Regions from separate parts of the Xanthobacter dioxanivorans genome, predicted to be linked through region 2. Evidence: riboswitches for the same ligand, from Rfam matches in the RefSeq annotation. Region 2 holds a riboswitch; each other region holds the start of a gene.
What was found. Region 2 has a riboswitch for cobalamin ahead of EZH22_RS20560 (CbtB domain-containing protein). Riboswitches for the same ligand answer to the same signal wherever they lie in the genome.
Positions count from the first base shown of each region.

Region 1 (9,796 bases), 1.2 Mb from region 2:
CCTGCGCCAGCCGCGCGGCGAAGCGGCCGGGGGCGGGGGTCGCCGCGCCGTCCGACCCGCCATAGGCGTGGGATGCCGCCGCCATGTAGGCGTGGCCGAGCTCCTCGCGCGCCTCGAACGCGCCGCGCTGGAGCTGCGCCTCGATGCCCGCGCCATAGGCGCCGGGGGCAGAGCCGAACAGGCGGGCGGGGTCCTCGCCCCGGCGGCGGGCGGCGGCGAGGGGATTTTCCGCGTCCTCCTCGTCCCGGTCCGCGACGGCGCGGACGGCGGCGTCCAGCAGGGCGATCTGGGTGGGGAAGATATCGCGGAACAAGCCGGAGATGCGGAAGGTCACGTCGATGCGCGGGCGCCCCAGCACGGCGGGGGGGAGCACCTCGATGCCGGTGACGCGGCCGGTCGCGGCTTCCCACACCGGCCGGCAGCCGAGGAAGGCGAGACCCTGGGCGATCTCCTCGCCGCCGGTGCGCAGGCTGGCGCTGCCCCACAGGTCCAGCACCAGCGCGCGGGGATATTCGCCATGCTCCTGGAGGAGGAGGCGCAGCGCCTCGTCGGCGGCCTTGCGGGCGAGGTCGCAGGCGGTGGGGGTGGGCAGCGTGCGCGGATCGGCGGTGAACAGGTTGCGGCCCGTGGGCAGCACGTCCCGCCGTCCCCGCGCCGGGGCGCCGGCAGGCCCGCGGGCACGAAGCGGCCGTCGAGGGCGTCGAGCAGGGCGGCGGTCTCCGCGTCGGCCGAGGCGAGGCGGGCGGGGTCGCCCTCGCCGTCCGCCGCGCGGCCGAAGACGTGGAGGCCGTCCTTCACCGCGAGGTCCTTCAGGTCGCACAGCCAGGCGTCGATGCGGCGCAGCGCCTCGTCCGGGTCGGCGCCGGCCGTGACGCCGGCGGTGGCGGCGAGGCCCGTTTCCGCCGCCGTCTCGACGATGAGCGCGGCGAGGCGCTCGCGGCGGCGGCGGTCGAGGCCGTCGGCCTGGGCATATTCGTCCACCAGCCGTTCCAGTTTCTGCTCCGCCTCGGTGAGGCCGGCGGCGGCCAAGGGCGGTGGCAGGTGACCGATGGTGACGGCGGCGAGGCGGCGCTTGGCCTGCGCCGCCTCTCCGGGATTGGAGACGATGAAGGGATAGACCACCGGCAGCGCGCCCATCACCGCCTGCGGGAAGCAGGCCGGGGTGAGGGCCACCGCCTTGCCCGGCAGCCATTCCAGCGTGCCGTGGGCGCCGAGATGGATCATGGCGTGGGCGCCGAGCCCCTCGCGCAGCCACAGGCCGAAGGCGATGAGGGCGTGGCGCGGCGGCAGGGCCGGGTCGTGATAGTCGGCGCGCCGGTCGAGGGAGGCGCCGCGATCCGGCGCGAAGGCGAGGGTGAGAGCGCCGAAGCGGGCGAGCCGGACGTGGAAGGCCCCGTCCTTCACATCCCGGTCCGCCTCCGGTGGGCCCCATGCGGCGATGACGGAGGCCTGCGTGGCCTCGGGCAGGCGGGCGAAGGCGGCCCGGTAGGCGTCCAGCGTCAGGGCCGGGGCGGGGGCGAGGGCGCCGAGCAGGGCCTTCGCATCCGCCGGGGCGGGGCCGATGGCGTAGCCGGCGCCGGCGAGGGCTTCCAGGAGCCGCCGCGCGCTCTCCGGCACGTCGAGCCCTACCGCGTAGCCGGAGCGGCCCTCCGCGCCCGGATAGTCCGGCAGCACCAGCGCCAGCCGCCGCCCGGCGCGGGGCGTCGCGGCGAGGCGGACCAAGGCGGCAACGCGATCAGCCACATGCGCCACCTGGTCCGGCTCCGGCCGGTTGACGGCGGCGGCGAAGGCGAGGTCCGCGTCGGCCTCGGCGAAATCCTTGAAGGAGAGCGCGCCGGCCAGCACCCGCCCATCCAGCTCCGGCAGCACCACGTGCATGGCCAGATCCGCGGCGGAAAAGCCGCGCGGGCTCGCGGCCCAGGCTTCGCGGGCGGTGGTGGCCGGGGCGGCCTGGAGCACGGGCGGTCCGCCGGCCGGGAACAATTCGGCCGCCTCCCCGGCGGCGAAGGCGGTGGTGGTGACGATGACCGCCGGAGCGAGTTCCGCCGCCGCCGCGCGCACGGCGGCGCGGGCCTCCGGCGCCTTCAGGCTGGGCACGAACAGGCAGAGCGGCGCGATGCCGCGCGCTTCAAGCGCGGTCGCCAGGGCATCGACGGCCGCCGTGTCCGCCGCCAGCCACTGCGAGCGATAGAACAGGATGAGGGCCTTGGCCCGCGCATCGGACCGCGCCGCGCGCCGGGCCTCGCCCGCCTCCAGCAGCCCGGCACCGGGGCGGTGGAAGGCGGCGGCCGGCACCGGGCAGGGCGGCGGGATGCGGCGGCAGACGGCGTAGTCCGCCGCGCCCGCCATGGTGTCCAGCAGCGCGCCCATGTTCTGCGGCCCGCCGGCGCGGAAATAGGCGAGCCAGCGTGCAAGCTCCGCCCGCGGCAGGGTGGAGAGGGCGGCAAGGCGCGGGTCGTCCTGGTCCTCCCCCGGCAGCAACGCGAGGGCGATGCCGCGCATGCGGGCCATGGCCGCGAGCCGCTCGGCGCCATAGCGCCACCAGTCGAGCCCGCCGAGCTGGCGCACCAGCACCACCTTGGCCCGGCTGGCCACCTTCTCCACCCACAAATCCACCGACATGGGATGGCGCAGGTCCTTCAGCCGCGCGAGGCGCAGGCTGGGCAGGTCGTCGCGCCGCGCCCGCCACGCGGCGGAGAGGGCCAGAAGGTCGCTGTCGGCGAAGGAGAGCGCCACCATGTCGCCGGGCGGCTGGGCAAGGTCGACCGGCTCGGCCAGGTCCTCCAGCGTCGTCGATGTGGTGGCGAGGATGTGCATGGGGTGCTTATCGCCTCAGCCGAGGATCGCCTGCTCCACCGCCGCGCGGTCGAAGCCCTTGAGGCCGATCACCACCAGCGCGCCGCTGCGCGCCTCGCCCGCGCCCCAAGGCCGGTCGAAATGGTGCGACACCCGCGGGCCGACGCCCTGCACCAGCAGGCGCATGGGCTTGCCTGCCACGGCCGCGAAGCCCTTCACCCGCAGCACGTCCGGGGTGCCGGCCGCCGCGACCACGCGCGCGGCCAGGGCGGCCGGGTCGGTGATCTCGGGCAAGGCGAGCACGATGCTCTCGAACTCGTCGTGGTCGTGGTCTTCCTCGTCGTCATGGTGGGTGCGGCGGGCGTCGATCCGGTCTTCCGCGCCCATGCCGAGGCCCAGCAGCACGGCGAGGTCGACCTTGCCGCCGGAGGCGCGCACCAGCTTCACCGCCGCCGGCAGGCTGCCGGCCACCGCCGTCTCGGCGGCGGCGAAGCCGGCGGCGTCGAGCAGGTCGCTCTTGGAGAGGATGACGAGGTCGGCGCAGGCGATCTGGTCCTCGAACACCTCTTCCACCGGGTCGTCATGGTCGAGGCTGGCATCGTCCGCCCGCTGGGCGGCCAGCGCCGCGAGGTCCGGCGCGACGCGCCCTTCCGCCAGAGCCGGCCCGTCCACCACCGCCACCACGCCGTCCACCGTCACCCGGCCCTTGATGGCCGGCCACTGGAAGGCCTGCACCAGGGGCTTGGGCAGCGCGAGGCCGCTGGTCTCGATGAGGATATGGTCCACTCGCGGGGTCAAGGCGAGGATCTGGTCGAGCGCCGGCACGAAGTCGTCGGCCACGGTGCAGCACAGGCAGCCGTTGGCGAGCTCGACGATGGTGTCCTCGGCGCAGCTCTCGATGCCGCAGCCCTTCAGGATCTCGCCGTCGATGCCCACGTCGCCGAACTCGTTGACGATCACCGCGAGGCGCTTGCCGCCGGCATTCTCCAGCACATGGCGGATGAGCGTGGTCTTCCCGGCGCCGAGGAAGCCGGTGACGATGGTGCAGGGGACGCGGGCGAGCGAGGTCATCAGGGCTCCTCGGGGAGGGAAAGGGGCGGGATGCGCGCGACCATGCCGCGCTTCAGGCTTTCGGGGCGGCCGCGCCAGGGCATGAGGCCGTCCGGGGCCTCGGCGAGGAGCCGGGCGCCTTCCATCAGGTCGGCGGCGGCATCGGCGGTGAGGTCGCCGAACACATAGGTCCAGCCGTCGCGGCGGACCATGGCGGCGGACAGCGCGCGCTTGCAGTTGGCGAGGCAGCGCACGCCCTTCACCACGATGCCGGGGGGCGCCGTCAGGGCGGTTGTGGCTTCGACGAGGGCCACGCCGTCGGCGGGCAACGCTCCGTCCGGGGCGCTGCGGCAGGTGGTGCAGACGAAGAGGGTGACGGCCGGCGGGTCGCGGCGCGCGGATGCGCTGGCGGGCGCGTCGGTTTCGGGGGTCGTCATCGGCGCGGTTGCCTCAGCCGCGCCGGCATCGCCCGAAAGGTCCGGAAGGTCGCTGCGCTCCACCCGTCGACATCCCAAGGTGCGCGCAATGCCCGCAGGCGCGGGCTTCAAAGGGACGCAGAACCGGAGCACCCCGCCCGGCGCGGACCTTGTCGAAGGCAGGTCTCCTGGCTCGCGGTTCCGCGCCCCCGCCGCCTTCCCGGATCACTCCAGTGGCGTCTGGCAGGGGCTCACCGCTTACAGTTGCGGGGGCAGCCACGGCATTGGAAGCTCAAAGCACGCGTGCCCCGGCCTTCCGCACCGCATTCCCTTTTGCGCCCGTGGTGCAGCACGGGACCTTCGACCCGGCCACTAAAGGCAGGGCGGGGGGGAATGTCAAATGGGGCGCGTCGCCACCGTGTCCCGGCTGACGAGGGCGTCAGCGGAAGGAGAGCCGGGACACGGCGCAAGGATTTGCCGATGGCGCCGCTTCCATCCGCCGTCATGCCCCGGACAAGCCGGGGGATGACGGCGGATTTTGCGAGGATGACGGTGGTTTGGTGCGGGCTGAACGACCTACCCCCGCCCGGCCACATAGGCGCGCCAGCCGCCCAGCGCCGTGATCTCCTGCGCCCGCTCCACCGCATGGGCCTCGCACAGGAAACCCGGCACCTCGCTGCCGTCCTCCAGCCTGAGCTTGCCGATGCCCAGCGGCGCCGGGATGCGGGCGACGAAGCGGCCGAAGGCGGCCGGCTCCAGCGCCCACACCTCCACCTCCAGCCCCGGCCCGGCAAAGCCGGGCTCGCGCACCACGCCCGGCTTCTGGGGCGTGGTGTCCGGCAGCACGAACAGGCGGTAGTCCGGCGCCGTGCGGCAGCGTTTCACCAGCACGCCGCCAGCCTGCGTGAGCTCGGCATTCAGCGGCATGCCGGTGAGGTGAGCCCCCACCACCGCGATGGGCACCGCGTCGGGAAGCGGGGCCGTCGAGGAGCGATAAGCGCTGAGCGGCAGATCGTTCGCCATGGGATTCCTCACCACGCTGTCTTCACAAGGCTTCGAGCACGGCGACGATGTCGCCGGAACGGATGGTGCGGCCGGGCGCGGCGCGGATTTCCCGCACCCGTCCGGAGGCGTGGGCGGTGATGGAGATCTCCATCTTCATGGATTCGATGATGGCGATGGTGTCGCCGGCGGCGACCATCGCCTCCGCTTCCACCAGCACCTTCCAGACGTTGCCCGGCACGTTGGCCGACACGCCGAAGCAGCCCTCCGGCATCTCGCCTTCGCTGAACGGCCCGGCGCCGTCCTCCACCACGAAGCTGTCGAGCCCCTCCGCCTTCCAGCGGGCGCGCTCGGCCTCGAACGCCGCCTGCTGGCGGGCCTTGCCGGCGGTGATCTCGGCGGCGTTGGCCGCAAGACCGGCCGCATACTCCGCATAGGAGAAGCGGCCTTCCTCGATGCGCACGGGATAGGCCCCGTGCGGGAAGGCGGCGCGGGCCTCCGTCAGCTCCGCATGGGAGACCGGAAAGAAGCGGATCTCATCGAAGAAGCGCAGCAGCCAGGGGGTGTCGCGGAATTCCGGCGTGCTCCGCCACGTGTTCCACATCTGGATGGTGCGGCCGAAGAGCTGGTAGCCGCCCGGCCCCTCCATGCCATAGATGCACATGTAGGCGCCGCCGATGCCCACCGCGTTCTCCGGCGTCCAGGTGCGGGCCGGATTATACTTGGTGGTCACGAGGCGGTGGCGCGGGTCGATGGGGGTGGCCACCGGCGCGCCGAGATAGACGTCGCCGAGGCCGAGCACCTGGTAGCTGGCGCCGAAGATGATGTCCTTCACTGCCTGCTCGTCGGGAAGCCCGTTGATGCGGCGGATGAACTCGATGTTGGACGGGCACCACGGCGCGTTCGGCCGCACCAGCTCCTGGTACTTGCGCATGGCCAGCTCGGCCTGCGGGTCGTTCCAGGAGAGCGGCAGGTGGACGACGCGGCTCGGCACCACCACGTCCTCGGCGCGGGGCAGGCCGCTCTCGATCTCGGCCAGGGCGTCGAGCAGGTTGGCGCGAGGCATCGCCGCGCCGTCATAGTGGATCTGCAGCGAGCGGATGCCGGGGGTGAGGTCGATGATCCCCGGCAGGCGTGCCTCTTGCACCGCCTGCGCCATAAGATGGGCGCGCAGGCGCAGGGCGATGTCGAGATGCATGTCGCCGAACTCGACCAGCAGATTGTCGTCGCCTTGCCGGCGGTAGACCACGCGCACCGGTCCATCTTCGCGCCGGGCGAGGATGGGGGAGCCGGGGTCGATGCTTCGCCGCGAGGGAGCGCCGCGCGGGGCTCCCTCTCCCACGACCGGGCTGTCTGTGACCATCGCCGCCGGTGCGGGCCTCCCCTCTCCCCTCGCGGGAGAGGGGGCGGGGGTGAGGGGGGGCGCCGGCGGAAGAGACCGGAAACCATCCGGACGAACGTCGCCAGCCCCCTCACCCGCCTCGCTCCGCTCGGCACCCTCTCCCGCGAGGGGAGAGGGCAAACCGGTCGCGCTCCCTCCGGACGAGGTTGGCAGGGCGCCCGCAGGCGTGAGAGGGCATTCGGGACTGGGATCATCCGGCCGAGCGAGGGGCGCGAAGCGCACGGTGTCGCCGGGCTTGAGCTGCCCCATCTTCCATTGCTCGTCGCGGGCGATCACCGCCGGGCAGACGAAGCCGCCGAGGGAGGGGCCGTCCGGGCCGAGGATGATGGGCATGTCGCCGGTGAAGTCGATGGCGCCGATGGCATAGGCGTTGTCGTGGATGTTGGAGGGATGGAGCCCCGCCTCGCCGCCATCGGTGCGCGCCCAGCGGGGCGTCGGCCCCATGAGGCGCACGCCGGTGCGGGCGCTGTTGAAATGCACCTCGTAGGTGGCGGCGAAGAGGTCGGCGATGTCTTCATCCCGGAAGAAGTCGGGCGCGCCGTGCGGGCCGTAGACGACGCCGATGGTCCACTCCCGCGTCAGCGGGGCGGGAGGGATGTTCACCCCGGCGGGAACGGCCGGGCGCGCCGCCTTCGGGGCGAGGTGGAGCGCATCGCCGCCCTTCAGCGTGCCGGTGGCATGGCCGCCGAACTGTCCCAGCGCGAAGGTGGCGCGCGAGCCCAGCACCACCGGCGCCTGGAATGCGCCGTTCACCGCGAGATAGGCCCGCTGCCCCGGCCCGGAAATGGCGCCGATGGCCAGCACCTGCCCGGCCTCGACCTTGAAGGCCGCATCGTGCGGGGCGGACGCGCCGTCCAGCGTCGCCGGCATCAGGGCGCCGCAGATGGCCACCCTCGCATCGTCGTGGAAGCGCAGGGTGGGGCCGTTGACGGTCATCTCCAGCGCGCAGGCGGTTTCCGCATTGCCCACCAGCGCGTTGGCGCGGCGGAAGGAATAGTCGTCCATGGGACCGGAGGGCGGCACGCCCACGTGCCACAGGTTGAGCCGCCCCGGCAGCTCCTGCAGGCTCGACTGAGCGCCGGGAACGAGCACCTCCACGCTCGACGGGCGGAACGCGAAGTCCTTGAGCGCGGTGGTTGCCACCTTGCCGGAAGCAAGCAGCTCCGAGGCCGCGATGGCGCGCAGATACGCAAGGTTGGTCTCGATGCCGCAGATGGAGGTCTGCGCCAGCGCCGCATGGAGCGCGGCGATGGTGGCGGGGCGGTCGGCGCCGGTCACGATCACCTTGGCGAGCATGGGATCGTAATAGGGTGTCACCTCCGTGCCGGTCTCGATCCAGCCGTCGATGCGCGCCCACTCCGGGAATTTCACTTCCGTGAGCAGGCCGGCGGAGGGCTGGAAATTGGCGTGCGGGATCTCCGCATAGACGCGCACCTCCATGGCCGCGCCCTTCGGCGTCAGCGGGCCGGCGGCGGATATGGGGTCCTCGCCCGCCGCCTGGCGGATCATCCATTCCACGAGGTCGATGCCGAACACCGCCTCGGTGACGGGATGTTCCACCTGAAGGCGCGTGTTGACTTCGAGGAAGTAGAATTCCTCGCGCGCCGGGTCGTAGATGAACTCTACCGTGCCGGCGCTCTCGTAGGCGACGCTCTCGCCGAGCTGCACCGCCGCGGCGTGGAGGCGGGCGCGGACGGCGTCGGAGAGGAGGGGGGCCGGGGTTTCCTCCACCACCTTCTGGTTTCGGCGCTGGAGCGAGCAGTCGCGCTCGCCCAGCGCCACCACCTTGCCCTTGCCGTCGCCGAAGATCTGCACTTCCACATGGCGGGCTTGCGAGACGAACCGCTCCAGATAGACGCGGGCATCGCCGAAGGAGGCCCGGGCCGTGCGCTGGACACGCTCGAACACGTCCCGCAGCTCGTCGGGGGTGTGGCAGAGCTGCATGCCGATGCCGCCGCCGCCGGCGGTGGACTTCAGCATCACCGGATAGGTGATGGCCTGCGCCGCCGCCAGCGCCGCTTCGGCGCTCTCCAGCAGGTCCGTGCCCGGCAGCAGCGGCACGCCACTCGCCTTGGCCAGCGCGCGCGCCGTGTGCTTCAGGCCGAAGTCCTTCAGGTGCTCCGGCTTCGGCCCGATGAAGGCGATGCCCTCCTGCGCCAGGCGCTGGGCGAAGGCGACGTTCTCCGACAGGAAGCCGTAGCCGGGATGCACCGCCTGCGCTCCCGTCGCCTTGCAGGCTTCGATGACGGCGTCGACGTTCAGGTAGCTCTCGGCGGCGGGGGCCGGGCCGAGCCGCACCGCCTCGTCCGCCTCCAGCACGCCGCGGGTGAAGCGGTCGGCATCCGAATGGACGGCGACCGAAGCGATGTTCATGGCGCGCAGCGTGCGGATGACGCGCCGCGCGATCTCGCCGCGATTGGCGATGAGAACTTTTTTGAACACGGCTCAGCCCTCCTCGCCGGCGAAGACGAGGACCTGGATCGGCGTCGGGTTGAAGCCGTTGCAGGGGTTGTTGATCTGCGGGCAGTTGGAGATGACGAGGAGCACGTCCATCTCAGCCAGCATCTCCACATAGTCGCCGGGGCCGGAGATGCCGTCGACGATGGCCAGTTCGCCCGAGGGCTCCACCGGCACATTCATGAAGAAGTTGATGTTGGGCACGATGTCCCGCTTCGACATGCCGTGCTTCGTCACCTCCATGACGAAATTCTCGCGGCAGGCGTGCAGATACTTCACCTGATGGCCGAAGCGCACCGTGTTCGCCTCGCAGGAGCAGGCGCCCGCCGAAGTATCGTGCCGGCCGCTCGTGTCGGCGGTGACGGTGAGCATCACGTTGCCTTCGGACGAGATCAGCCGCGTGCCGGTGGACACATAGGCCGAGCCCTGCACCCGCAGCGTATCCTGCGAGGAGTAGCGCTCCATGAAGTCGTCGGCGCGGTAGAACAGCGTATCCACCGCCTGCTGGCCTTCCAGGTCGACGATGCGCACCGACTGGCCCTTCTTCACCACGCAGGAGAAGGGCGCGTTGGCGGGCACGAAGTAATCGTGGAGCGCGGCGGAAGCATCCCGCACGGGGGTCGCGAAGAACTTGCTCATGAATGCCTCCCCTCAGCGCGCGGTGTTCTCGAAG
Region 1 covers NZ_CP063362.1:5,617,194-5,626,989, reverse strand. Annotated here, with positions in the region: partial or broken gene cobN (cobaltochelatase subunit CobN) at 1-2,817, opposite strand, end outside; gene cobW (cobalamin biosynthesis protein CobW) at 2,833-3,870, opposite strand; gene EZH22_RS26185 (DUF1636 family protein) at 3,867-4,283, opposite strand; cobalamin riboswitch at 4,424-4,639, opposite strand; partial or broken gene EZH22_RS26180 (allophanate hydrolase-related protein) at 4,839-5,225, opposite strand; gene EZH22_RS26175 (5-oxoprolinase/urea amidolyase family protein) at 5,308-9,108, opposite strand; gene EZH22_RS26170 (urea amidolyase associated protein UAAP2) at 9,112-9,762, opposite strand; gene EZH22_RS26165 (urea amidolyase associated protein UAAP1) at 9,775-9,796, opposite strand, start outside.
Region 1: linked by a shared signal. The riboswitch ahead of EZH22_RS26185 (DUF1636 family protein) and the one ahead of EZH22_RS20560 (CbtB domain-containing protein) in region 2 are both predicted to bind cobalamin.

Region 2 (9,796 bases):
CCCGACGCCAGCAGCACCGGTGCGTAGCGAAAGAGCCGGGGCACGAAGGCGCCGGGCAGAAGCAGGCGCGCGAAGCCGAAGGTCTTGATCTGGTTGCGGGACAGCCCCTTCACCGTGCGGGCAAGGGCGGCCGGCGCTTCCTCGCCCACGGCCAGCCCCAGGGCCGCACAAGCCGGCGTCGCCTCGACGATCAGCCGGGACGGCAGCGCGACGGCGAAGGAGGGGAGGTCGGTCCGCGCCAGCGGCGCCAGGGCCGCATGCGACACGAGGAGGGGGCGTGCGCTCGTCTGCGTCATCTGTTCGCGTCATCCCTTCCGCCGCGGCGCGCGGGTCCGTTGCGATCATGCGCTCCGGATTGTCATGACTATTGATTAATGTCGGTGCAATGTGAGCGAAAATTCGCCTTTCATATTGCCGAGGCGCACCCGCGCCATACTAAGATCTGTGAAGGTGCGGTTGCTTGCGCCGCCCTGACAACCCGAGGAGTGACGGCCATGACGACGAAATTCGGTCCGGACCTGGAGCTGCCTGCGGAAATGCGCGCCATCGCCGAGAAGAACGTGGCGCAGGCGCGCCAGGCCTTCGAGACGCTCTTCACCAATGCGCGCGAGGCCGTGGGCGACACCGAGGGCCGGCTGGAGGAGGTGCGCAGCGGCATCCTGGACCTGCGCCAGAAGGCCATCGGCCTGATGGAGGCCAATGTGGAGGCGAGCTTCGACTTCCTGCACAAGCTGGTCGCCGCCAAGAGCCCTCAGGAGATGTTGAGCGTGCAGGCGGAGTTCCTCACCACCCAGATGAAGTCGGTGGCGGAACAGGCCAAGAGCTTCGGTACCGAGGCGAAGTCGCTGGGTGAATCCGCCGTGCGCACGTTCGGCGAGGACGCGCGTGTCCTTGCAGAACGCCTGAAGACGCTGGCCGCCACTGCCGCCCAGAACGCCCAGAGCGCCGCGCAGGACTTCAAGAGCGTAAGCGAGACCGCCGTGCGTGATGCCAAGACCACGGCCGAGCACGCCGCCACCACCGCTGCCCAGGCCACCGATCCGAACCAGTCGCACTGATTCGGGCCGCGTTTCGGCCTCAAGTGCTTGTGCAGCGCAGAATTTCTTTTTGCGCTGCATTCTTCCCTCGGGTATAGTCGGGTGGTCGGGGATCTACTGCCACTCTTTTCGTCGTTCGGTCGTGTGGCTGCACCGTTTTCGGTGCCCCCCGTCTCGATGGCGCCGGCGGCGTGACTCGGCGCACGGATCGGCCTGCCCGCTTCATCGAGGAAGACATGAACGACACCTTCATCAAGGCCTACCAGGACCAGATCGAAGCCGCGAAAAAGGCGTTCTCCGCCAACGGCGTCCCCGGCGTGGAAGTGCCCCCGGCGGTGCGCGAGGTGGCCGAGAAGGGCCTCGCCGCCTGCAAGGAGAATTACGCCAAGCTCAAGGGTGCTGCGGACCAGGTCAACACCGCCCTTGAAGATACCTACACCACTGCCAGCAAGGGCGTGGCGCAGTATAATTCAAAGGTGTTCGAGGCGGTTCAATCGAACGTGAACTCCGCCTTTGACTACTTCAACTCGCTGCTGACTGCGAAGACGGTGGCCGAGGCCGTGGAACTTTCCACCGGCCATGCGCGCAAGCAGTTCGAGACCCTCACCGCCCAGGCGAAGGATCTCACCTCGCTGGCGCAGAAGGTCGCCGCCGAATCCGCCGAGCCGCTGAAAAGCTCGGTCGAGAAGACGATTCGTCCCGCCGCCTGACCGCCATTCGGACCTGGTCTGAAGCGGCAACCTCCGCCACGTGGGGTGCGATCGCGCTTGACGTGGCGGGTTCACCTTGCAATGACGCGGGCATCATTTCCCGCGAGCTGTTCGCATGCGTGCCCTTGGATCTGTTTCGCCCCTGCTTGTGGTCGGCCCCTCCTGGGTCGGCGACATGGTCATGGCGGCGAGCCTGGTCGAGGTATTGCGCCTGCGCGAGCCGGGGCGTCCCATCGACGTGCTGGCCCCGCCCGCCGCCCTTCCCATCGCGCGCATGATTCCCGGGGTCCGGCGGACCATTCCTCTTGGCCTTGGCCACGGCGAACTCGGCGTGCTGGCACGCTGGCGCGCTGGCCGCGCCCTGCGCAATGAAGGCTACGGCAAGGCCATCATCCTGCCCCGCGCCTTCAAGGCCGCCATCGTGCCCCTCGCGGCCGACATCCCCGAGCGGGTAGGCTACAAGGCGGAGCTTCGCAGCCCGCTGCTCACCGACGCGCGCCCCGACCCCAACCGCAAGACGGCACGCACCCTCGACCGCTTCGTCGCGCTTGGATTGCCCGTGGGCTCCATCGCCCGCGCACCCCGTCCGCGGCTGATGCTGCCGGACGGCGCCGTGGACGTGGCGACGGCCAAGTTCCCGCTGGAGGGCGAAGGGCCGGTGATGGTGCTGTGTCCCGGTGCCGAGTACGGCCCGGCGAAGCGTTGGCCCGCCGCGAAATTCGCTGCCCTTGCCGCCCTCGCGGTGAAGGCCGGCTACCGCATCCGCATCCTCGGCTCGCCCAAGGACGCGGAAGCCGCCGACGCCATCGCGGGCGGCGCGGGCGTGCCGGTGGACAATCTGGTCGGCCGAACCACCCTCATCGAGGCCGCCGCGATCCTCGCCTGCGCGGACGTGGTGGTCTCCAACGATTCCGGCCTCATGCACGTGGCCGGGGCATTCGACCGGCGGCTGGTGGTGCTCTATGGCGCCTCGTCCGAGAAGATGACGCCACCCGCCTCGCCCTTCGCCCGCGTGCTGGCGCGCGACCTGCCGTGCCGCCCGTGCCACAAGCGGGAATGCCCGCTGAAGACCCTCGCCTGCCTTGAGGGCATTGCCGCCGAGGAGGTCCTGGCAGCCGCCGAGCATCTGCGCCGATGAAGGTGCTGCTGGTGAAGCTGTCCTCGCTGGGCGACGTGGTGCACACGTTCCCGGCGCTGACGGACGCGCGCACCGCCATCCCCGGCCTTGAGCTGGACTGGGCGGTGGAGGAGGCCTTCGCCCCCGTCGCGCGGCTGCATCCGGCGGTGCGGAACGTGATCACGGTGCCCCTGCGCCGGCTCCTGCGCAATCCGCTCGCGGCGTTCCGAGGTGGGGAGGTGGCGCGCATCCGGGCGGCGCTTGCGGCGGAGCCCTACGATCTGGTCATCGATGCCCAGGGGCTGATGAAGAGCGCCGCCGTCGCCGCCCTCGCCCGCGGTCCCCGTCACGGCTTCGACCGGGCGAGCGCGCGCGAAACCGCCGCGGCGCTGACTTATTCCCGCCGCCACCACGTGCCCGAGGTGGAGCACATGGCGGTGCGCATCCGCAAGCTGTTCGCCGCCGCGCTCGGCTATGGCCTCGAAGGCCGGCCGGCCGATGCGGGCCTGCGGCCGGCACCGGTGGATGGCGCGCCCTATCTGGTCTTTCTGCACGGCACCACCTGGCCCACCAAGACCTGGAGCCTGGCCGGGTGGCGCGCCTTGGCCGACCTTGCGGGCGCGGCCGGGCTCGAGGTGGTGCTCTTCGCCCACGGGCCGCAGGAGCGGGCGCGGGCGGATGCCATCGCCGAGGGGTTGCCGCAGGTGCGGCTCCTTCCGCCCCAGACGCTTGAAACCCTTGCCCCGGTCATCGCCGGTGCCGCCGGGGTGGTCAGCGTCGATACCGGGCTTGGCCACCTGGCCGCCGCCTGCGGGGTGCCGACAGTGGGTCTGTATGGCCCCACCGATCCGCGCCTGACCGGCCTTTATGGGCCGCGCGCGCTGGAGCTGAAGGCACGCCGGCCCTGTGCGCCATGCGAAAAGGCGGTCTGCCGCATCGCGCCGGAAACCCGGGAGGGGCCGCCTTGCCTCGCGGACATCGCCGCCGTCGAGGTATGGAACGCGCTCACCCGCCTGCGCGCCGGTGCCGCGATGGACAAGGCCTGAGCCGGCATGGCACACGGGGCTCCCGACAGACGAGGGGAGCCCGACATGACCCGACCGGTGGCGCTGAGCCGCGACCTGCTCCTCGTGACCGGCGGTGCCGGCTTCATCGGATCGAACATCGCCCGCGCCGCCGCCGAGGATGGCTACCGCGTGGTGGTGGCCGACTGGCTGGAAGACGGCCCCAAGTGGCGCAACATCGCCGATATCCCACTCCATGACGTGATCCGGCCCGAGTCGGTCAACGCCTTCGTGGAGAAGGAGGGGGGCCGCCTCACCGCGGTGGTGCACATGGGCGCCATCTCCGCCACCACGGAGCGCGACGCGGACAAGATCGTCGCGCGCAACATTCGCGCCAGCCTGGACCTGTGGGAGTTGTGCGCGCGCAAGGCGCTGGGCCTCATCTACGCCTCCTCCGCGGCCACCTACGGCGACGGCGCCGACGGCTTCGTGGATGCGGAGGAGGCCGCGGCGCTCGCGGCCCTTGCCCCGCTCAATCCCTACGGCTGGTCGAAGCTGTTCGTGGACCGGCGCGTTATGGCCGACGTGGCGGAAGGCCGGCCGCGCCCGCCGCAGTTCGCGGGGCTGCGCTTCTTCAACGTCTACGGCCCCGGCGAGGCGCACAAGGGCGACATGCGCTCCGTGGTGCACAAGATCTATCCAGCGGCGGCGGCGGGCGAGAGCGTCACGCTGTTCAAGTCGCATGACCCGCGCTACCCGGATGGCGGGCAGTTGCGCGACTTCGTCCACGTGTCCGACTGCGTGGAGGTGGTGCGGTGGCTGCTCGAAAGCCCGGACGTCTCCGGCATCTTCAACGTGGGCACCGGCGTGGCGCGTTCCTTCGCGGACCTCGCCAACGCGGTGTTCTCGGCGCTCGGCATCGCGCCGGACATCACCTATGTGGACATGCCGGAGAGCCTGCAGAAGGCGTACCAGTATTTCACGCAGGCCGACGTTGCCAAGCTGCGCTCGGCCGGTTTCACGCGCCCCTTCACCTCGCTGGAGGACGGTGTCGCGGCATATGTGAACGGCCACCTGAAGCCGCGAAACGCGGTGACGTGAGACACCCTGCGCCCCCGACGGCGCGGTTGCGATGCGCTGCGGGAGGCTTATAGTCGCGGTGTCGTCGGTGTCCGCCCCCCGGGCGGACGAAAAGGGAATGCGGTGCGGGCCTTGGGCCCAAAGCCGCGGCTGCCCCCGCAACTGTCGGCGGTGAGCGGACCTGCAAGAGGCCACTGGAGCAATCCGGGAAGGCGCAGGCGCCGTGATGAACCGCGAGCCAGGAGACCTGCCGACGCGCATCGCCCGTTCAGGGCATCACCACCGGGTCCTCGGCGGGAGGATCGAAAGGGTTGGACATGACGACGCGCACAGACTCCCTCGTTCAGGCCGGGCTTGCCTCCCGCGCCGTCCAGATCACGTTCGCGGGCCTGCTCGGCCTGTTCATCATCGTCGGCACGGGCTTCACCAGCCTGCCGGCCCTGCACAATGCGGCGCACGATTATCGCCATTCCACCGGCTTTCCCTGCCACTGAGGGGAAAACCATCATGGCTATCTTTCGCGCCCTCGTGTTCGCGGCGGCGATCAGCGGACTTTTGGCCGGCCTCCTGCTGGCCGTGATGCAGCAGACCGCAACCGTTCCGCTTATCCTCAAGGCCGAGACCTACGAGGAAGCAGCCCCGCCTGCGGTCCATGACCATGCCTCCCATGACCATGCCGCCCAAGACCATTCCGATCCCGGCCCGGCTGGTGCCGGCCAGGTGGCCGCCGGCCATGACCATGCGGACGAATGGACCCCCGCGGAGGGGATGGAGCGCCTGCTCTACACCGCCCTTGCCAACGTGGTGGGCGCAGCGGGCTTCGCGCTGCTGCTCCTTGCTGTCTCGGAGGCCGCCGGCGGCCTCTCCGGATGGCGGGACGGGCTCGCCTGGGGCCTTGCCGCTTTCGCCGCCGTTGCGCTGGCGCCGAGCATCAGCCTTCCTCCGGAACTGCCCGCCATGCCGGCGGCGGACCTCCTCGCTCGTCAGGCATGGTGGGTCGGCACGGTGGTGGCGACGGGCGCCGGCATCGCGCTGCTGGTCTATGGCCGCTCGCTGCCGCTGGCGGCGCTCGCCGTCGGTCTCATCGTGCTGCCCCATCTGGTGGGCGCGCCCCAGCCGGCGAGCCACGACAGCCCGGTGCCCCACGCCCTCGCCCAGAGCTTTGCGGTGACGGTGGTGGTCACGAGCTTCGTGTTCTGGGCGGTGCTCGGTGCCCTCGCCGGGTTCCTGCGGCAGCATTTCACCCGGCGCGCCGCTTGAGCGGTGGCCTCGTCCTCGTCCTCGGCGGCGCGCGCTCCGGCAAGAGCCGCTTCGCCGAGGCCGAGGTGGAGCGCCGGCCGGCCCCCTGGGCCTATGTCGCCACCGCCGAGGCGCGGGACGCCGAGATGGAGGCGCGCATCGCCCACCACCGCGCCCGCCGGAGCGTGGGGTGGGAGACGCATGATGCGCCCCTCGATCTCGCCGGGCTTCTGGCGAAGCTCCCGCCGGAGCAGCCGGTGCTGGTGGACTGCCTGACCCTGTGGCTCACCAACCATCTGCTCGCCGAACATGACCTGTCGACCGAGGGGGCGGTGCTGGAGCAGGCGCTGGCGGCGCGGCGCGGCCTCACGGTCTGCGTCGCCAACGAAGTGGGCTTCGGCATCGTCCCGGACAACGCGCTGGCCCGTCGCTTCCGTGACGCCGCGGGCCTGCTCAACCAGCGCCTCGCCCGCAGCGCCCGGCGCGTTGTGCTGGTGGTGGCCGGCCTGCCCCTCATCGTGAAGGACGAAACGCCGTGACCGATCCCGCACCGCCCGCCGCCGCGGAGGCGGCCGAAGCCGCCCGCCATCGCGCGAAGATGGCCAAGCGCAAGGCCGTGCAGGACCGGGAAGTGGCCGGCAAGACCGTCGAGAAGGGCCTGCTCATCGTCCATACCGGCCCCGGCAAGGGGAAAAGCACCGCGGCGTTCGGTTTGGCCTTGCGCATGCTCGGGCGGGGCGGGCGCGTGGGCGTGGTGCAGTTCATCAAGGGCGCCTGGCAGACCGGGGAGGCCGAGGCGTTTTCCGCGTTCGGGGACAAGGTCGTCTGGCACACCATGGGCGAAGGCTTCACCTGGGAGACGCAGGACCTCGTCCGCGACCGCGCCGCCGCCGCCCGCGCCTTCGAGCGGGTGCGGGAGCTGATGGCGGATGACAGCATCGACCTGCTGGTGCTCGATGAGCTCAACATCGCCCTGCGCTACGACTATCTCGACCTCGCCGACGTGGTGGCGACCCTCACCAACCGCCGCCCCGGCCTGCACGTGGTGGTGACCGGGCGCAATGCGAAGCCGGAGCTGGTTGCCGCCGCTGACCTCGTGACCGAGATGGGCCTGGTGAAGCATCATTTTGCCGCCGGCGTGAAAGCGCAGGCCGGCATCGAGTTCTGACCTCCATGGCGCGCGCGCTCATGTTCCAGGGCACCGGCTCCGACGTGGGCAAGTCCCTGCTCGTTGCCGGCCTTGCGCGGGCCTTCACCCTGCGCGGGCTCAAGGTGCGGCCGTTCAAGCCGCAGAACATGTCCAACAATGCAGCGGTGACGGCGGACGGCGGCGAGATCGGCCGGGCGCAGGCGCTTCAGGCGCAGGCGGCGCGCGTTCCTTCGAGCGTGCACATGAACCCGGTCCTGCTCAAGCCGCAGGGCGAGAGCGGCGCCCAGGTGGTGGTGCAGGGCCGCGTGCACGGCACGGCGAAGGCCGCCGCCTACCAGGGCATGAAGCCCTCCCTCCTGCCGTTCGTGCTGGAGAGCTTCGGCCGGCTGAAGGCGGAGGCCGATCTGGTGCTGGTGGAGGGCGCCGGCAGTGCCTCCGAAGTAAACCTGCGGACCGGCGACATCGCCAACATGGGTTTCGCGCGGGCGGCGGACGTGCCGGTGGTGGTCATCGGCGACATCGACCGCGGCGGCGTCATCGCCAGCCTCGTCGGTACCAAAGTGGTGGTCGACCCCGCCGACGCGGCCCTGATCGCCGGTTTCGTGGTGAACCGGTTCCGTGGCGATCCGAGCCTCTTTTCCGCGGGCATGGCGCTGATCGCCGAGAAGACCGGCTGGGCCGCGCTCGGGCTGGTGCCGCATTTCGCCGACGCCGCCCGCCTGCCGGCGGAGGACGCCCTTGCCTTGTCCGCCCCGCCCGCGCCGAACCCCGGTGCAACCGTGCGGATCTGCGTGCCGATCCTGCCCCATGTCTCCAATTTCGACGATCTCGACCCGCTCGACGCGGAGCCCCAGGTGGAGGTGAGCCGCATCCGCCCGCATGAGACGCTCCCGCCCGACACAGATCTCGTCCTCCTCATCGGCTCCAAGGCCACCATCGCCGACCTCGCGGCGCTGAAGGCTGAGGGCCTGCACCACGACATCCTCGCCTTCGCGCGGCGCGGCGGGCGCGTGCTCGGCCTGTGCGGCGGCTACCAGATGCTGGGAGAAACCATCGCCGATCCGGAAGGGGTCGAGGGGGAGCCCCGAATCGCGCGCGGGCTCGGGCTGTTGAAGGCCCATACGGTGCTGTCGGGCGAAAAGCGGCTGGAGGAGGTGACGGGGACCGCCGCTGGCGCCGTCTTTTCGGGTTACGAGATGCATATGGGCATCACCGCCGGCACGGATACGCAGCGCCCGTTCGCCATGCTCTCCGACGGTCGGGCCGACGGCGCAATCGCCGCCTCCGGGCGGGTCGCCGGGACCTACGTGCACGGCCTGTTTGCCTCGGACGCCTTCCGCCGGTCGTGGCTGGAGGGGCTTGGGGCTGAGGATACCGGCGTGGCCTACGAACGGGAGGTGGAGGCGACGCTCGATCGCCTCGCGGCGCACCTCGAGGGGCATCTCGACCTCGACCGCCTCCTCAGCCTGGCACGATGAACGGCAGGGCGGCGCCGGCCAGCACGATGAGCATCAGCATTGCATCCGCCCGCCGATAGAGCCGGAGGGCGGCCCGCACGTCCGCGGCGGTCACCTCGCTGCGTCCGTTGCCCATGTAGGCGTCCTCGGTGAGGACGCCGGCATAGACCTTCGGTCCGTTCAGCTTCAGGCCCAGCGCGCCGGCCATGGCCGCCTCCGACCAGCCCGCATTGGGCGAACGGTGACGCGGGGCATCGCGCAGCATGGCCTGCCGGGCTGCCCGCGCATCGGCTCCCGGCGTCACGGCGGCGGCGGCGATGAGCAGCATGCCGGCAAGGCGCGAGGCCGGCAGGTTCACGTAGTCATCGGTGCGGGCCGAGGCCCAGCCGAAGGCGGCGTGCCGGGCGGTGAGGTGGCCGATCATGCTGTCGGCGGTGTTCAGCGCCTTGTAGGCCGCGCCTCCAGCCAGCCCGGCGACGCACATCCAGAGGGTGGGCGCGACCACGCCGTCGGAGAAGTTCTCCGCCAGGCTCTCGATAGCGGCGCGGGCGACGCCGGCTTCGTCCAGCGTCTGGGGATCGCGCCCCACGATGTGGCTCACCGCCGCGCGCGCGGCATCGAGCCCCTCAACTTCGAGCGCCTGCGCGACGCGCGCCACATGCCAGTGCAGGGAGCGCTGGGCGATGAAGGTGCTGCCGACGAGGCCGATGAGAACAAGCCCGAAGGGCAGGGGGCGAAGCAGCCATTCAAGGGCGAGGGCGGGGGCTGCCGCCCCGACCAGCACGACCAGCAGGGCGAAAATGCCGAGCAGGCGACGTCCGGAGGCGGAGACGCCGGGCCGGTTCAAGCCATGGTCAAGGACGACGATGAGACGGCCGATCCAGATCACCGGATGGCCGATGCGCCGCACCAGCCATGCCGGATAGCCGAGCAGAGCCTCCAGCGCCATGGAGAGCGCTGCCACGTCGAACGCCATCGAGAGTCCTTCCCCAACGTACCGGC
Region 2 covers NZ_CP063362.1:4,408,737-4,418,532, forward strand. Annotated here, with positions in the region: gene EZH22_RS20530 (PAS domain-containing protein) at 1-296, opposite strand, end outside; gene EZH22_RS20535 (phasin family protein) at 495-1,058, shown strand; gene EZH22_RS20540 (phasin) at 1,274-1,747, shown strand; gene waaF (lipopolysaccharide heptosyltransferase II) at 1,863-2,885, shown strand; gene waaC (lipopolysaccharide heptosyltransferase I) at 2,882-3,910, shown strand; gene rfaD (ADP-glyceromanno-heptose 6-epimerase) at 3,986-4,969, shown strand; cobalamin riboswitch at 5,018-5,217, shown strand; gene EZH22_RS20560 (CbtB domain-containing protein) at 5,266-5,442, shown strand; gene EZH22_RS20565 (CbtA family protein) at 5,456-6,208, shown strand; gene cobU (bifunctional adenosylcobinamide kinase/adenosylcobinamide-phosphate guanylyltransferase) at 6,205-6,726, shown strand; gene cobO (cob(I)yrinic acid a,c-diamide adenosyltransferase) at 6,786-7,355, shown strand; gene EZH22_RS20580 (cobyric acid synthase) at 7,361-8,815, shown strand; gene cbiB (adenosylcobinamide-phosphate synthase CbiB) at 8,799-9,770, opposite strand.

Region 3 (9,796 bases), 2.5 Mb from region 2:
CCTGATGATCGTCGAGGAGATCTTCCACGAGGGCGGCCCCGCCGCCGCGATCCCACGCCGGCGCGCCGCCGCGCTCGCCGTCATCGAGAACCCGTTCGCCGGCCGCTACGTGGAGGAGATCTCCGCGTTCATGGACGACCTGACGCCCCTCGGCGTCGCCATGGCCAAGGACCTCGTGGCCGCGCTCGGCGGCGATGCGTCCGTCGTCGACGGCTACGGCAAGGGCGCCATCGTCGGCGCGGCGGGCGAGCTGGAGCACGGCGCCCTGTGGCACGTGCCCGGCGGCTACGCCATGCGCGAGGCCCTCGGCGACGCCAAGGCCATCGTGCCCTCCACCAAGAAGGTGGGCGGCCCCGGCACCCGCCTCGACGTGCCGATCACCCACGTCAACGCCTCCTACGTGCGCAGCCATTTCGATGCCATGGAAGTGGGCGTGCCGGACGGGCCGAAGGCCGACGAGATCGTGCTCGCCTTGGTCATGACCACCGGGCCGCGCGTCCATGCCCGGGTCGGCGGGCTCAAAGCCGACGCCATCCAGGGAGAGGATGGGCTGCGATGAGCGCGAACATCCGCAAGATCGTCACCTTCGTCGAGGAGACCCGCACCGAGATGGGCCGGCCCGTCTCCCCGCCCACCCGCCGCGCGGCGGCGGTGGCGGTGATCGAGAACCCCTTCGCCGGGCGCTACGTGGAGGACCTCTCCGACCTCATCGCCATCGGCGAGGAGCTGGGCGGCCTGCTGGCGGAAAAGGCGGTCGCGGCGCTGGGCATCGCGGGGCCGGCGGCGCAGAGCTACGGCAAGGCGGCGCTGGTGGGCGAGAATGGCGAGCTGGAGCACGCCGCCGCCTTGCTGCATCCCAAGATGGGCGCCCCGGTGCGCAAGGTGCTGGGCACGGGCGCGGCGCTCATCCCCTCGTCCAAGCGGCGGGGCGGCCTCGGCGCCGAGCTGGACATTCCGCTGGGCCACAAGGACGCGGCCTTCGTGCGCAGCCATTTCGACGGCATGCAGGTGAGCATCAGCGATGCCCCCCGCGCCAACGAGATCGTGGTGGCGGTGGCGGTCACCGATTCCGGCCGCCCCCTGCCGCGCGTCGGCGGGCTCAAGGCGGCCGACATCAAGGGCGAGGATGGACTGAGGTAGGATCCCCCCGCGTAACGCGGGAGGACCGAGGGACCATTCATCAAGAAGGACGGTCTCCAAGAAACGCGTTCTTTAAGAATACGAGTCTTCCAGGAACCTTCGATCCACCGGAACCACAGGGGATACGGCATGAAAAAGATGATCGGGTTGGCGCTGGCGGCCACGCTGCTGGCGTCCGGGGCCGCGAGGGCCCAGCAAAGCGAGATCAAGGTCGGCGAGATCAACTCCTACTCGTCCCTGCCCGCCTTCACCGAGCCCTATCGCAAGGGCATGGAGCTGGCGCTCAAGCAGATCAACGATGCCGGCGGCATCAAGGGCAAGAAGCTGGTCATCATCTCCAAGGACGACGGCGGCAAGCCGGGCGATGCCCTCACCGCCGCCAACGAGCTGGTCTCGCGCGACGGCGTGGTGATGATCTCCGGCGGCTTCCTGTCGAACGTGGGCCTCGCCCTCAGCGACTTCGCCAAGCAGAAGAAGGTGGTGTACCTCGCCGCCGAGCCGCTCACCGACGCCATCGTCTGGTCGAAGGGCAACGACTACACCTTCCGCCTGCGCACCTCCAACTACATGCAGGCCGCCATGCTGGCGGAAGAAGCCGCCAAGCTGCCGGCCAAGCGCTGGGCCACCATCGCCCCCAATTACGAGTTCGGCCAGTCCTTCGTCGCCGTGTTCAAGGAGCTTCTCACCAAGAAGCGCCCGGACGTGGAGTTCGTGGCCGAGCAGTGGCCGCCTCTGGGCAAGATCGACGCCGGCCCGGTGCTCCAGGCCATCGACGCCGCCAAGCCCGACGCCATCCTCAACGCCACCTTCGCCGGCGACCTGGTGAAGCTGGTGCGCGAGGGCAATACCCGCGGCGTGTTCAAGGACCGCGCGGTGGTGTCCTATCTCACCGGCGAGCCCGAATATCTCGACCCGCTGAAGGACGAGACCCCCAACGGCTGGATCGTCTCCGGCTATCCCTGGTACTCGATCAACACGCCGGAGCATAAGGCGTTTCTCGACGCCTACCAGCAGCTGCACAAGGACTATCCGCGCCTCGGATCCATCGTCGGCTATTCCACCGTCATGAGCATCGCGGCGCTGCTGAAGGGCACCGACGACTATTCCACCGACGGCCTGGTGAAGGGCATGAAGGACCTGAAGGTGGACACTCCCTTCGGCCCCATCGTCTACCGCGCCGGCGACCATCAGTCGACGCTCGGCGCCTATATCGGCAAGACCGCGCTGAAGGACGGCAAGGGCGTGATGGTGGACGTGGTGTTCAAGAAGGGCGCCGACTACCTGCCGCCCGAGGCCGACGCCGCCAAGCTGCGCCCGGCCAACTGAGGCGGCGGGACGCCGCCGTCATCCCCCGGCTCGTCCGGGGGATCCACGCCGCGGCCGGGATGGCGATTGCCGTCCCGCCGCAGCGCGGCACCCCGAGCGCCCCTGCCGCAGAACGGCCCCGCCCTCGACGGCGGGGACCCGAACAAAACGAAGAACACTTTTTCCAGATCCGGTGAACGAAAGGCCGAGCCGTGGAATTCCTTCTGGTCCAGGCCCTCAGCGGGCTCGCCAGCGCCGCGTCGCTGTTCCTGGTGGCGTCTGGCCTGTCGATCATCTTCGGCGTGACGCGCATCGTGAACTTCGCCCACGGCGCCTTCTACATGCTGGGCGCCTACGTGGCCTTCACGCTGACCGACCGCTTCGCCGGCCCGCTCGGCTTCTGGGGCTCCATCCTTGTCGCCAGCCTGGTGGTGGCGGCGCTGGGGGCGCTGATGGAGATGGTGCTGCTGCGCCGCATCTACCACGCGCCCGAGCTGTTCCAGCTGCTCGCCACCTTCGGCGTGACGCTGATGGTGCAGGACCTCGTGGTCCTGATCTGGGGCGCCGAGGATCTCATGGGCCCGCGCGCCCCGGGCTTTGCCGGCGCCGTCGAGCTGTTCGGCCGCCGGGTGCCGGCCTACGATTTCCTGCTCATCTCCCTCGGCCCCATCGTGCTGGGCCTGCTCTGGCTCGTCTTCCACCGCACCCGCTGGGGCGTGCTGGTGCGCGCGGCGACGCAGGACCGCGAGATGGTCGCCTCCCTCGGCGTGAACCAGAAGTGGCTGTTCACCTCCGTCTTCGCCCTCGGCGTCTTCCTCGCCGCGCTGGGCGGCGCGCTGCAGATCCCGCGCACCACGGTGAGCCACGCCATGGACCTCTCCATCATCGTGGAGGTGTTCGTGGTGGTGGTGATCGGCGGCCTCGGCTCGGTCACCGGCGCCTTCGTCGCCGCCATCCTGGTGTCGGAGCTGAACGCCTTCGGCATCCTCATATTGCCGCAGATCTCCATGGTCATCGTGTTCCTGGCCATGGCGGCGGTGCTGGTGGTGCGGCCATGGGGCCTGTTCGGCAAGCCCGACGCCACGGTGCGCGCCGCCACCGGCGTCGCCATCCGGCCCTGGCGCCCCATGAGCGGCATGGAGCGGGCGGCGGTGGCCGCGGCCGTGGCGGTGGCCGCGGCCCTTCCCTTCTTCGCCGGCAGCTACGCCTTGTCGGTGGGCTCGGAGATCCTCGTCTTCGTGCTGTTCGCCGCCAGCCTGCACTTCCTGATGACCGTGGGCGGCCTCGCCTCCTTCGGCCATGCCGCCTATTTCGGCCTCGGCGCCTACGGGGCGGCGTTCCTGGTGAAGTATCTCGGCGCACCCATGGAGGCGGCCCTCCTGGTCGGTCCGCTTTTGGGGCTGGCCGGCGCGGTGGTGTTCGGCTGGTTCTGCGTGCGCCTGTCGGGGGTCTACTTCGCCATGCTGACGCTGGCCTTCGCGCAGATCGCCTGGTCGGTGGCGTTCCAGTGGGTGGAGGTGACCGGCGGCGACAACGGCATGCTCGGCATCTGGCCCGCGTCCTGGGCGGCGACGCCGCAGGGCTTCTTCTGGCTGGCGCTGGCCATCGTCACCGTCGGCGTGGCGCTGCTGCGCATGCTGGTGTTCTCGCCCTTCGGCTTCGGCCTGCGCGCCGCGCGCGACAGTACGTTGCGCGCCGAGGCCATCGGCATCGACCGCAAGTCCACCCAGTGGGCCGCCTTCATCGTGGCCGGCACCTTCGCCGGCGTGGCCGGGGCGCTGTTCGCCTTCCTGAAGGGCTCGGTGTTTCCCGAGAACCTCGCCATCCCCACCTCGGTGGACGGGCTGGTGATGGTGCTGCTCGGCGGCATCGAGACGGTGTCGGGCGCGGTCATCGGCGCCATCGTCTACAAGGCCCTCGCCATCTGGCTGATGAGCAAGACCGAATTGTCCAAGCTGGTGCTGGGCGGGGTGATCGTGCTGCTGGTGGTGGCCTTTCCCAAGGGCATCGTCGGTTTCCTCGAAGACCTGCGCCACCGCCTGCGCCCGCCCAGGCCCAACGGGGCGGGACCGCAGGCGGCCGGCTACGGCGCCAAGGTGGAGGCTGCGGAATGAGCGCGCTGCTCGAAGTGAAGGGCCTGATGAAGTCCTACGGCGGCGTGCACGCCGTGCGTGGCGTCTCCTTCGCCGTCGCCCCCGGCGAGATCCTGGCGCTCATCGGCCCCAACGGCGCCGGCAAGAGCACCTGCTTCAACATGCTGAACGGCCAGATCGAGCCGGACGCCGGCTCCATCATCCTCGCCGGCGAGGAGATCGTCGGCCTGCCGCCGCGCGCCGTGTGGCGGCGGGGCGTCGGGCGCACCTTCCAGATCACCGCCACCTTCGCCTCCATGACGGTGCGCGAGAACGTGCAGGTGACGCTGCTGTCCTTCCATGGCGGCCTGCGCGCCATGGTGGGCTATGCCGGCGCCGCCCACCGGCAGGAGGCCGACCGCCTCCTCGCCCTCGTGGGCATGGAGGCCCAGGCGGAGCGGCCCTGCGGCGAGCTGGCCTATGGCGACCTGAAGCGGCTGGAGCTGGCCATCGCGCTGGCCAACGATCCGCGCCTGCTGCTGATGGACGAGCCCACCGCCGGCATGGCGCCGAAGGAGCGGGTGGACCTCATGCGCCTCACCGCCGAGATCGCCCGCACGAAGGGCATCGGCGTGCTGTTCACCGAGCACGACATGGACGTGGTGTTCGAGCATGCCGACGCGGTGATGGTGCTGAACCGGGGCGAGCTGATCGCCCGCGGAACGCCCGCGCAGGTGCGCAAGGATCCGGATGTCCGCGCCATCTATCTGGGCGAGGGCCTGCTCTACAATCGCGAGGAGAGCGCGGCATGAAGCTCGAGGTCGCAGGTCTCAACAGCCATTACGGGCCGGCCCACATCCTGTTCGACGTGGGCTTCGAGGTGGGCACCGGCGAGGTGGTGGCGCTGCTGGGGCGCAACGGCGCCGGCAAGAGCACCACCTTCCGCTCGGTGGTGGGCCTCGTGTCCCAGCGCTCCGGCACGGTGCGGTTCGAGGACGAGGACATCTCCCGCCTGCCCACCTACGAGATCGCCCGCCGCGGCCTCGGCTACGTGCCGGAGGACCGGCGCATCTTCAGCCAGCTGACGGTGGAGGAGAATTTCGAGGTGGGCCGGCAGCCCCCGCGCGAGGGCGTCGCCACCTGGACGCCCGAGCGCATCTACGCGCTGTTTCCCAACCTCGGCGAGATGCGCAAGCGTCCCGGCGGACAGATGAGCGGCGGCGAGCAGCAGATGCTCACCATCGGCCGCACCCTCATGGGCAATCCCTCCCTCGTGCTGCTGGACGAGCCGTCCGAGGGCCTCGCGCCGAAGATCGTGGAACAGATGGCGGACGCCATCCTCACCATGAAGCGGGAGGGGCTCTCCATCGTCATCTCGGAGCAGAACCTGCATTTCGCCAAGCTCATCTCCGACCGGGCCTATATCATCGAGAAGGGCCGCATGCGGTTTTCTGGCACCATGGCGGAGCTCGAGGCCAATCCGGAGGTCAGGGACGCCTATCTCGCCGTGTGACGGCGGGCGGGAGGGGAACCGTTCGGGCCGGCCGGGCCCGGGCGGTCGACCCGCTCCCACGGGAAGGACGGGGCAGGAGGGGCACGAGGGGTGAGCACGAAAGTGGCAACGGACGTCCGGCGCCGCCGCGCCAAGCCGGCGCAGGCCGAATACATCCTCGACCATCAGGTCGGCTTCCTGCTGCGCCAGGCGATGCAGCGCCATACGCTCATCTTCGGCGCCCGCATGGGGCAGGAGCTGACCTCCACCCAGTGGGCGGCCCTGGCCAAGCTCAACGAGAAGGGGCCCTGCTCGCAGAACCTGCTCGGCCGCCTCACCGCCATGGACGCGGCCACCATCAAGGGCGTGGTGGATCGCCTGGTGAAGCGCGGGCTGGTGGAGACCCGGCCCGACCCGGAGGACGGCCGCCGCCTGGTGGTGGCGCTCACCGCGGAGGGCACCGCCCTTACCGGTGAGGCCGCCGCGGTGGCGCACGCCATCACCGAGGAGACGCTGGCGCCCCTGGATGCCGACGAGCGCGTGCAGCTGATCGCCCTGCTGAACCGCCTGAAATGACGACGCCCGGCATCCCGTGGGGGATGCCGGGCGCGATCAAAGCCGGACGGGGGGCGGCCGCGATCAGGCCGCGTCGTAGAGCCGACGCTCGAACAGCGGGCTGCCCTTCAGGCCGTGGAGCGCCTTGGCGGCGCCGAGCACGGCGAGATCCACCAGCGGCTCCAGCAGGATGACGAGCATGTAGGCGCCGCCGAAGGTGGCGACCGAGGCGAGGCTGTCCACCGAAACGCCCTGGCCATAGAGGGCCCAGAACGCCACCCAGCCGACGATGCCGGCCTGGTAGGTGGTGGAGAGCACCAGCGCCTGGCGGTATTTCAGCTCCACATAGGGGGTGTTCGGGGCGATGACGCGCCGCGCCACCGCGGAGAGGGCGAACAGCGGCACCAGCAGCGTGGTGACGTTCATGCCGTATTGCGGCAGGTCGAACGGCGCGAAGAACAGGCCCTGGACCAGCAGGCCCAGCGCCAGCCCGATGGCCGCCGGGGCGGCGCCGAAGATGAGGAACAGGGTCGAGCCGAGGATCAGATGCACCTCGGACACCCCCACCGGGTGATGCGGCAGCACCTCGAAGAAGGAAAAGACGAGGGCGGTGGTGGCGATGGAGCGGGCCGCCAGCGAGACGAGCCCGCGCTCGCGCGCCGCGTCGAAGGCGAGTTTCAGGGCATAGCCGCCCGCGCCGGCGGCGGTGACGTAGCTCAGCCAGATTTTCCCGCCATCCACGAGACCTGGTTCGATATGCATTCTCTTGATCTCCTACGCCGTCTCACCCGACGGCCCGAGGTTGGACACGTGCACGCCTGGCCGGTCTCCTGACTCGCGGGTCGCCGCAGACCTCCCGTCTTCCCGGCGGTCCCCGAAGGAAACCTGCCAGTGACACGGTGGAAGGCCGCTCGCCGCTCACAGTCGCGGGGGCGGTCGGGGCGCGGGCGAGAAGCCCTTCCCCGTTCCCGTTTCAGCCCGGACGCACCGCGTCCGGGTCACCTTGCGTACCGGCAGCAGGTGCCAATTCCTCCCTGCTGTCAAGCTGGCCGGGCATCCACGCCGCCCCGCTGGCGCCGGCCCAACCGCGTGGATGGCCGGGACAAGCCCGGCCATGACGGTGGTGGAGGCAGGGCGCCGGTCGATCTGAACGCGACCCGCGCTAGTGCTTGTGGGCGCTGCCCTCGGCCGGCGCAGCGGCGCCGGCGCCCACGCCCTCGACCTTGAACTGCACCGCCACGGTGCCCGCCTTCTCGAAGGTGAGGGTCCCGTCGACCAGCGTCCCCTCCTTCAGCGGCGCCTTCAGGTCGAGGAACATGAGGTGGTAGGAGCCCGGCTTCAGCGCCACCGTGCCGCCGGCCGGGACCTCGATACCGGCCGGCAGGGGGCGCATGGTCATCACCCCGTCCTTTACCGCCATTTCGTGAATCTCCGCCCGGCCGGCGAAGGGCACCGTGGCGGAGACCAGGCGGTCGGGCGCCGCGCCGGTGTTCTTGAGCACGAAGTAGCCCGCCGCCACGGAGGCGCCGCCGGGGGTCGCCCGCGACCAGGGATGGCCGATCTCGATGGCGCCGGCCTTGAATTCGTGCGCCAGCAGCGCCTGCGCCGAGACCATCAGGAGGCACAGCGCGAAGGCGCCGGCGGCGAGCATCTCCTCGACGAAGAGGACCCGGCGCAGAAATGGGCGCGCGGCCCCGCGCCGCGGCTGCGAGAAGGGGAAACGCAGGAAATGGGACATGGTGGAAGCTCCGCACGCACGCTCCGCCCCGCCCGGCGGGCGCGGAGACAGTTCAACAGCCAGATGGAAACGACGACGAAAAGGCCGGTTCGGCCCGGCGCCATCAGGCCGGCGGTGCCCGTGCGAGGTTGGCGGACCATGCCCCGCCCCTCGGCGGCGGAAGATAGGTGCGGTCGGTGTCCATGCGCGACGCGGCGGCCGGGCCGCGCGCCGGCAGGTCGCCGGCGGAGGACGGCGGCGCGACCAGGGGCCCGAAGGCGGCGCACCCCAGGACGCAGCATGCGTCCGCCACGTGCCGGAGCGGCGCGCCGTCCCGGTCCGCCGGGGACGGATCGGGGCGCGCGCCGTGGCAGATCGTGCCGTCCGGCCCGGCGGCCAGGGCCGGCGCCACCGAAAGACCGGCGGCAAGGCCCGCCAGCAGCACCTGCAGGACGAGCAGATAGGCCGCGAGAATCGCGGTCCTGTCTCTCCAGGCGGGGCGGGCGGCGGTCACGTCGGGTGGCGTCTCCAAGGGGCCGGCACTGTGCCACCGAACGGGCGGACAACCAAGATGGGCCCCCCCGCCGGGCGGGGCGCATGCGTCAAGATGCCCGCGCGCTCCGCCCGCGGACCAAAGGCGCCGGGCGCTCAGCGCGCGTCGTGGGTGTGGATCTCGAGCGCCTCCAGGAAGCGCGACACCATGTTGTAGGCGCCGATGGTGGCGGTCAGCTCCACCAGCTCGCGATCATTGAAGACGCCGCGCACCGCCGCGAACACCTCCGGCGGAACCTGGACCTGCCGGGTCATGGCGTCCACATAGGCCAGCACCGCGCGCTCCCGCGGCGAGAACAGCGCGCTGTCCTGCCAGCTGGCCAGGGCATCCACCTGGGCCTGCGTCACGCCCTCGCGCAGGGCGATGGGCACGTGCTGGTCCGCCTCGTAGGGCGCGTTGTTGAGCAGGGCGATACGGATGATCACCGTCTCGCGCAGCGCGCCGGGGAGCACGCCCCTGTGGCGGATGGCGGTGAGAAAGGCGAGCCACCCCTCGGCCACCGGCGGGCTGTGGATCAGCATCTGGTAGAGATGCAGCAGGCTGCCGCGCTCGGCGACGATGCGCTCCACCAGCGCATGCGCGTCTGGGGCGGCGGGATCACCATAAGGAATGCGGGCCATGTTTCCTCCTTGCGGGACGAGGCGTGTTCCAAGGCCGGAGGCCCATGGCGCATCCGGCGGTCCGGTCCCGACCGAGATATCCGGTGCCGGAGGAAAAGACCGCGTTAATCTCCCCAAGCCTGAAAAGGCCGCCCGGCGGGGATCCGGGCCGCGCCGGCGCCGGGCGTGATGGCTTCGGCCCGATTGTCCTGAGCTCCTGCATCGTCATTCTTGCTATCGCAAGGGTATGCTGGCAGGCTCGCAGCGCAGGGTTGCAGTTGGACGAGGCGTTTGTGCGCCACCCGGGAGACGGAATTCACCATCGGGCAGCGCGCCCTCGGAACGCTTTTATGGACCATCTGA
Region 3 covers NZ_CP063362.1:1,935,984-1,945,779, reverse strand. Annotated here, with positions in the region: gene EZH22_RS09215 (amino acid synthesis family protein) at 1-559, shown strand, start outside; gene EZH22_RS09210 (amino acid synthesis family protein) at 556-1,140, shown strand; gene EZH22_RS09205 (ABC transporter substrate-binding protein) at 1,270-2,466, shown strand; gene EZH22_RS09200 (ABC transporter permease) at 2,658-4,559, shown strand; gene EZH22_RS09195 (ABC transporter ATP-binding protein) at 4,556-5,329, shown strand; gene EZH22_RS09190 (ABC transporter ATP-binding protein) at 5,326-6,030, shown strand; gene EZH22_RS09185 (MarR family winged helix-turn-helix transcriptional regulator) at 6,121-6,585, shown strand; gene EZH22_RS09180 (energy-coupling factor ABC transporter permease) at 6,649-7,326, opposite strand; cobalamin riboswitch at 7,368-7,585, opposite strand; gene EZH22_RS09175 (copper chaperone PCu(A)C) at 7,727-8,302, opposite strand; gene EZH22_RS09170 (hypothetical protein) at 8,406-8,795, opposite strand; gene EZH22_RS09165 (carboxymuconolactone decarboxylase family protein) at 8,930-9,454, opposite strand; gene EZH22_RS09160 (EamA family transporter) at 9,784-9,796, shown strand, end outside.
Region 3: linked by a shared signal. The riboswitch ahead of EZH22_RS09180 (energy-coupling factor ABC transporter permease) and the one ahead of EZH22_RS20560 (CbtB domain-containing protein) in region 2 are both predicted to bind cobalamin.